2 regions of the Sorangium sp. So ce204 genome follow, and region 1 is predicted to be linked to the other one. Evidence: predicted binding sites of a transcription regulator. Region 1 holds the regulator's gene; the other holds the start of a gene.
What was found. Region 1 encodes HrcA, which represses chaperone genes, less so after heat shock. Its sites were predicted from a motif close to GNTAGCACTCNCCNNNGGNGAGTGCTANC; they were not measured.
Positions count from the first base shown of each region.

Region 1 (3,493 bases):
CCGGCGCCCTCGCCGCAGACCGGCGCGCCGCGCCTGCCGACGAAGTCGCGCTCCACCTCGAGCCAGTCCTCCGCGAACCCGCCGCCGACGCGCTCCTTGATGAACCTGTAGGGGTCGATCGCGAGCCCGCCGGGGTGCCTCGTGGCGAGCCTGCCCTCGGGCCACATCCTGGCCGGAGGCCGCCAGGCCGAGAACATCAGCACCTCGTCGATGTCGTGCGCGCGGAGGATCCGGCTGAAGTCCGAGAGCGCGAGCGCGAGGCGGCAGTCGAAGACGTCGTGCGGGTTTCCCGCGCGTTGATGGGCCGGCAGCGCCGTCCGGTAGAGGACCCCGCCGACCCCCTGCATCAACCGCACCGGAGCGAGCACGCCCGGCGCGCGCTGCACCGGCTGGAACGCGATCTTCCGCTGCGTGAGCGCCGCACGGCATTGCTCCGCGCTCATGGCCGCGTAGCGCGCCGACGGGTGCTTCGCCCAGTCCTGGTGGTACCTGACCTTCGGCTTGCCCTGCGCGCTCGGCGCGGCGGCGAGGGGGCCGAGCGCGAGGGCGAGCGCGCAGGCAGCGGCGGCGTGGCGTGCAGGCGGCATCGTTGCGGTACATCCTCGTGCGAAGCAAGGCAGGCCGACCCTCTCGGGGGGCCAAGTGATCACGTGCACGTGTATCGAGGTGATCGAGATGATCGAGGTGGCCGAGTGGCCGGCCGCGCCGCCATCCGGCGGAGCGGGGCCCCCCGTGCGCGGGGTGGCTGCTGCCCGATCCTACCGCGACATTTGACCGGGCCGCGCGATCCCCTCAAAATGGGTCGCATGCGTGTCCGTGGGTCAAGCGCCCGCACGCGCAGCTTGACGTACGGGAGCGAAGGTCCGGCCCGCATGGCTTCCCGGTCCGGGCGGTCCCTGTCCAGGTAGCCACGGCGGCGCGCTTGTACGCTGCATGCAACTGACATGGGTGATCTTTCCAACCGAGCTCGAAAGATCCTTTTCGCCGCGGTCACCGAGTTCATTGCAACGGGCGACCCAGTTGGCAGCAGGACGCTCGCCCGGAAGTACGGGCTGGATCTCTCGGCTGCGTCGATCCGCAACGTGCTCGCCGACCTCGAGGAGGCCGGGTACCTCCACCAGCCGCACACCTCTGCCGGGCGGATCCCGACCGACCGCGCGCTCCGGCTGTTCATCGACGCGCTCGTCGAGCTCCGGTCGCTGTCGCCCGAGCAGCAGGCCGAGCTGAGCGCCAGGTTCACCGAGATCTACGCGGGGGCGAACGATCCGCTCCGCGAGACCGGGCGCTACCTCTCGGAGCTGTCCGGCGCCGCGGCGGTCGTCGCGGCGCCGCGGGCGGAGCTCCGCGCCCTCGCCCAGCTGCGCTTCATCCCGACCAAGCCCGGGCAGCTGCTCGCGGTGCTCGTCTTCACCGACGGCTCGGTCGCGAACCGCTTCATCTCGGCCGACGAGACGATCAACGAGGGCGAGCTCACCCGGATCCACAACCTGCTCACCGACGTCATCGAGGGGCGCACCCTGGGCGAGATCCGGGACCTGTTCGCCCGCCGCCTCGCGGACGAGCGCCTCCAGATCGACGCGCTGAGGCGCCGCGCCTTCGAGCTCGGCAGCAAGGCGACGGCCGACGTGACCCCGCGGAGCGAGGTCGTCATCGAGGGGCAGAACCGCCTGATCGATCTGCCCGAGTACGCCGACGTCGACCGGCTCAAGAAGCTGATGAAGGCGCTCGAGGAGCGCGAGGAGCTCGTCGATCTGCTCGACCGGACGCTCGCCGCCGGCGCGGGCGAGGTCACCGTGTTCGTCGGCAGCGAGGCGGGCGACCTTGGCGGAGGCCAGCTCAGCCTCGTCGCCGCGCCGTACATGGAGAACGGCCGCGTCGCCGGGACCGTGGGCGTGCTCGGCCCGACGCGGATGGACTACGCGAAGGTCATGCCGCTCGTCGACGCCACGGCCGCGGCGATGACCGAGGTCCGCGGCAAGGTCAAGTAGCGCCCTTCCGCTGCGGCGCGCGGAGCCGCTCGAGCACGTCGTCGAAGTCCGGGGGCGGCGGCGCCTGGAAGCGCATCGGCCGGTCGTCGGCCGGGTGGTCGAAGCCGAGCTCGGCCGCGTGGAGCATCAGCCGCGCGGCCGGGACCCTCGTGCCTCGGTAATTCCGCACGTAGACGGTCTCGCCGACGAGCGGGTGCCCGGCCTCCGCGAGGTGGATGCGGATCTGGTGCGTGCGTCCCGTCTCGAGCCGGCATGCGACGAGCGTCACGCCCCCGGCGCCGGCCCCCTCCGGCGGCCCTCGGAGCACCTCGATCGGCTCCACGTGCGTCACCGCGAGCTGCCCCTCGCGCCGCCCGTCTCGCGCCGAGCCGCGCAGCCCGTCGCCCCGATCCTCGACGAGGTAGCTGCGGTAGGTGCCGCGCGGGACGGCGCCGTGCGCGAGCGCCAGGTACTGCCGGTGCATCGCGCGGACGCGGAGCTGCTGCGCGAGGTGCTTCTTCGCGGCGAGCGTCCGCGCGAAGACCAGCAGCCCGCTCGTCCCCTTGTCGAGGCGCTGCACAACGCCGAGCGGCGCGCGCCCGCGCAGGCGGTCGCGCCTGGCCAGCACCTCGCGCACCAGCGCGTCGAGGGTCGCGGCCTGCTCCGCGGGGGCCTCGTCGCCGTACGGGATGGTGCTCACCCCGGCGGGCTTGTTCACCACGACGACGCTCGCGTCCGCGTAGACCACGAGCTCGCCCTCGAGCTTGCGCCGCCGCACCGTCTCGGGCCTCGGCGCGTGCAGGCGGACCTCGATCAGCTCCCCGCCGAGCACCCGCCGGCGGGCGCTCGTCGCCACCGCGCTCCCGACCAGCACCTTGCCGGTCTCGATCAACCGGCGCGCGTCGGACCACGAGACCTCGGCCAGCGCACGGACGGCCCCGTCCAGCGGGCGCCGATCCAGCTCGGCGGGCACCGTCCAGCGGCCATCCTGCGGAGGCCGCACCTGGGCGGCCGGGTGGACGCCGGTCGTTTCGGCGGATTTGTCTTCGTGGCTCGGCGGAGTGGCGGGTCGGAGCGGACGCATGTAGAGCTCACCGGGGCGCCTCGGCTCCGCCCACCAGCGTGGGACCGGGCTCTACCGGCGCGGAAAAACGCGCCTCCGCGGGGCCCGCGGGGGCGAATTACACCGCGAATGTTGACACATCGCGCGACGGGGGCCGAAGATATCCAGAGCCGTCATCGCTTTCTCGCCATCTGAGAGGAGACCCGTTCGTGGCCAGCACCCTTCTCGCCGTAGACGACAGCGTGACCATGCGCAAAGTGCTCGAAATCACCTTTGCGGGTCAGGATTTCCGCGTCGTGACGGCGAGCAGCGCCGACGCTGCGCTGCAGAAGCTCAAGAGCGATAAACCCGACCTGGTGATCGCCGACGTCACGCTCGAGCCGAAGAACGGCTACGAGCTGTGCAAGGCGATCAAGCAGGCCTCACCGGCGACGCCCGTCCTGATCCTGTCGTCCAAGCAGAA
Region 1 covers NZ_CP150317.1:14,107-17,599, forward strand. Annotated here, with positions in the region: gene WMF22_RS00045 (hypothetical protein) at 1-587, opposite strand, end outside; gene hrcA (heat-inducible transcriptional repressor HrcA) at 945-1,988, shown strand; gene WMF22_RS00055 (RluA family pseudouridine synthase) at 1,981-2,940, opposite strand; gene WMF22_RS00060 (response regulator transcription factor) at 3,240-3,493, shown strand, end outside.

Region 2 (3,493 bases), 4.1 Mb from region 1:
TCGAGCTTCTGGCCGAGATCCTCCATGAACGGCGTCGCGCCCGTGAGGATGGCGATGTCCTTCAGCATGTCCTTGCGGCGATCGCCGAAGCCGGGCGCCTTCACGGCGGCGACCTTGATCGTGCCGCGCAGCTTGTTCACGACGAGCGTGGCGAGCGCCTCACCCTCGACGTCCTCGGAGAGGATGAGCAGCTCGCGCCCCTGCTTCACCACCTGCTCGAGCAGCGGCAGGAGGTCGGCCATGGCCGAGATCTTCTTCTCGTGCACGAGGATGAGCGGGTTCGTGAGCACCGCGGTCATCTTCTCGGGGTCGGTCACGAAGTAGGGCGAGAGGTAGCCGCGGTCGAACTGCATGCCGTCGACGGTCTCGAGCTCCGTCGTCATGCGCTTGTTCTCCTCGACCGTGATCACGCCCTCCTTGCCGACCTTCTCCATGGCGTCGGCGAGGATCTGGCCGATCTCCTTGTCGCCGTTGGCGCTGACCGTGGCGACCTGGGCGATCTGGTCCTTGTCCTTGGTCGGCTTGGCGGCCTTCTGCACGGCCTCGATGACCTTCGCGACCGCCGCGTCGATGCCGCGCTTCAGATCCATCGGGTTGTGGCCGGCCTCGACGAGCTTGAGGCCCTCGCCGAAGATCGCCTGCGCCAGCACCGTCGCCGTCGTCGTGCCGTCGCCGGCCTTGTCGCTGGTCTTCGAGGCGACCTCGCGCACCATCTGGGCGCCCATGTTCTCGAGCTTGCCGGCGAGCTCGACCTCCTTGGCGACCGTGACGCCGTCCTTCGTCACGACCGGGGAGCCCCAGCTCTTCTCGATGACGACGTTCCGCCCCTTCGGCCCGAGGGTCACCTTGACCGCATCGGCGAGCGTGTTCACGCCCTTCAGGATCGCGGCGCGGGCGCCGCGGCTAAAAACGATCTGCTTCGCAGCCATCTCTCAATCCCCTCGCGGCCGCGCGGCCGCGTGTACTAACGCTTGCGTTCGGTTGCCTCGGACCTGGTTCAGGAGGCGGACTCGGTCACGGCGAGCACGTCGTCCTCGCGGATGAGCACGTGCTCCTCGCCGTCGAGCTTCACCTCGGTGCCGCTGTACTTGCCGAACAGCACCTTGTCCCCGACCTTCACATCGAGCGGGCGAACCTTGCCGTCCTTCAGGACCTTGCCGTTGCCCACCGCGACGACGCGCCCCTCGATCGGCTTCTCCTTCGCGGCGTCGGGGATGATGATGCCCCCCTTGGTCTTCGTCTCGCTCTCGACGCGCTTGACGACAATCCGATCCTGCAGCGGCCTGATTTTCATGCTGGCTCCCTCGTCCTCGGCTTGTTGACTGACCATCGGCTCGCCGGAGGTCCCGTTCGCCCCCCGCTGGGGCGTTCCGCCCGCGCGACACGAGCTAAGTGCCCGAGATCGCAGTCTCTTGGCACTCTCCTAGGCCGGTGGCTAAACCGCGGCCGAAAGTAAATCAGTCACCCGGCGCGTCAAGGGCACGCAGCAGGGAGCGGCGACTTTTCCGGGGCTCAGGGGCCAAAAGTCCCGAACGGCAAAGCTGAGATGTCTGGAAAAACGACGGCGAGCGTCGCGACATCGTGGAGGCTCCTCAGGGATGAGCCCCCTCTGACAGCGCGGAGACAACCTGGACGGATCATGGAGAGAGCGCGAACGACAGCAGCGCGACGAGCGACGAGCGACGAGCGACGAGAACGGACGGCATGCAACGAGGGCGGAGCGGGTTGAGCGAGGAGTTGGGCAGGGCGAGGCGCCTCGCTCCCCCGCGGAGCGCTCGAAACACGCGAAAGTTGGGCGATTTTTGGCGGCGAGCATTTTTGTTCGGCGGGCCCGATTTTGATCGCTTGACAATCCAGGTAGCCCGAGTAGATTCCGCGGCCCGTGGCGCTGATGAACACGGCGCTGACCCCTTGGGGGATCGTCTAACGGCAGGACGCAAGATTCTGGCTCTTGCTATCAAGGTTCGAATCCTTGTCCCCCAGCCAGGCCGCTCAGCTCTGCTGTCGGTCTTTTCCACAGAACAAGGTCCCATCGTCTAGCGGTTAGGACATCGGCCTCTCACGCCGGTAACGCGGGTTCGATTCCCGCTGGGATCGCCACTTCACCCCAGTCGCCTCGTTTCCTGCTGCTTCCGTCCCATGTCGTGCGTCGAGCACGACGCGAAGCGCAGCGTCATCGACGAGCGCGAGCGCGCAGATTCCGCCGGCGCCTCGCGGGCGAGGCGTCGCCCTGTGTCCTGTGGCTCCTCGGCCAGGACGGCGGCGCTTTCTCCTCGCGCCCGTGCTGTCAGCCTGAGCCGCGGCGGCCGTCCGCCGGCCGCCGGGGCTTCTCGGGGGGCACCGCCGACGCGACGAGGAACCCTTCGGCGCGGTGCGGGGCGAGCCCGCAACGCGCGTTCATGCGCTTGGCGATCTCGTCGCCGGCCCTGACGAGCGCGTAGAACCACCGGATCCCGAAGCGATCGTGCCCTTCCCGGAGCGCCGCCGCCTGCAGGGGGGCCCCGAGCCCCCGCCCGCGGTGGTCCTCGCGCAGCGAGGTGCAGATCGGCATGGCCGTCCACGAGGGCGCCTCGCCCACGTCGGAGATCCAGAGCGGCGGGGCGCCCAGCAGCCCGAGCTGCGCGAGCGCCTCGCGCCCGCCGATCTCGGCAGGCTGCGGCCGCGTCATGACACACAGGGTGGCGCAGCCGATCAGCGCCCCCGCGCCGTCGCGCAGCGCGAGCGTCAAGGAGCGCCCCTCGCCGCCGCGCAGGGTCCACCCCGGGAGCGGCGCGTGGCCGCTCTCGGCCTGAAGCTCCTGGATCGCGCGGATCGACGCCTCGTCGTCGTCCGGCGACACCCTGGACAGGCGCAGGCCCGGGGGGAATGTGCGAAACCGGCTGAGCCCCTGCACGGCGGCGCGCACCTCGCCGGCCGGGGCGCCCATCACCGAGAGGTCCTCGTCCACGGAGAGCCCCGCCTGGCGCAGCGACGCGGAGAGCGCAGCGAGCTCCGGCCGGGGGGCGTGCAGGATCACGCGCTCGAAGCAGCGCACGAGCGCCTCGCGCCGCTCCGGCGGCGTCCGCTGGGCGTGCAGCAGGATCAGCGAGCGACCGTCGGTGGTGATGCCGTCCTGCTCGCCGATCCAGTCGCGGGCGGCGTACAGGATCCGCTGAGCACGGTAGTCCGCGGCTTCACCGAAACAACCCGGTCCGTCCGCAGGACCGGGGCCGCGCTGCTGCGGGGCGTCGTCGCGATCGAGGTCGAAGGCAAGCATCATGGCGGCATCCCTCCTGTCGAGAAGCAACGGCGGCTTCCACGCATGGCGGCCCCTCGAGGAGCCACCACCCGGCGCGGGACGCCCGCGCCCAGCGCACGAGCGAGCCCCTGCCGCGCCGCGCAGGTCCACCGGCGAGATGGCCTGACGCGACGGTGCGCGAATGCGGGAGGACTCCGCTCCACCAGCGGCTGTCCAGCCCGCGTGTCGAGACTTCAACTTATCCCTGCTCGGCGA
Region 2 covers NZ_CP150317.1:4,096,445-4,099,937, reverse strand. Annotated here, with positions in the region: gene groL (chaperonin GroEL) at 1-929, opposite strand, end outside; gene groES (co-chaperone GroES) at 998-1,294, opposite strand; tRNA gene WMF22_RS15330 (tRNA-Gln) at 1,913-1,986, shown strand; tRNA gene WMF22_RS15325 (tRNA-Glu) at 2,026-2,100, shown strand; gene WMF22_RS15320 (hypothetical protein) at 2,288-3,259, opposite strand.
Region 2: the regulator HrcA is predicted to act here: its motif matches at 1,412-1,440, upstream of groES (co-chaperone GroES).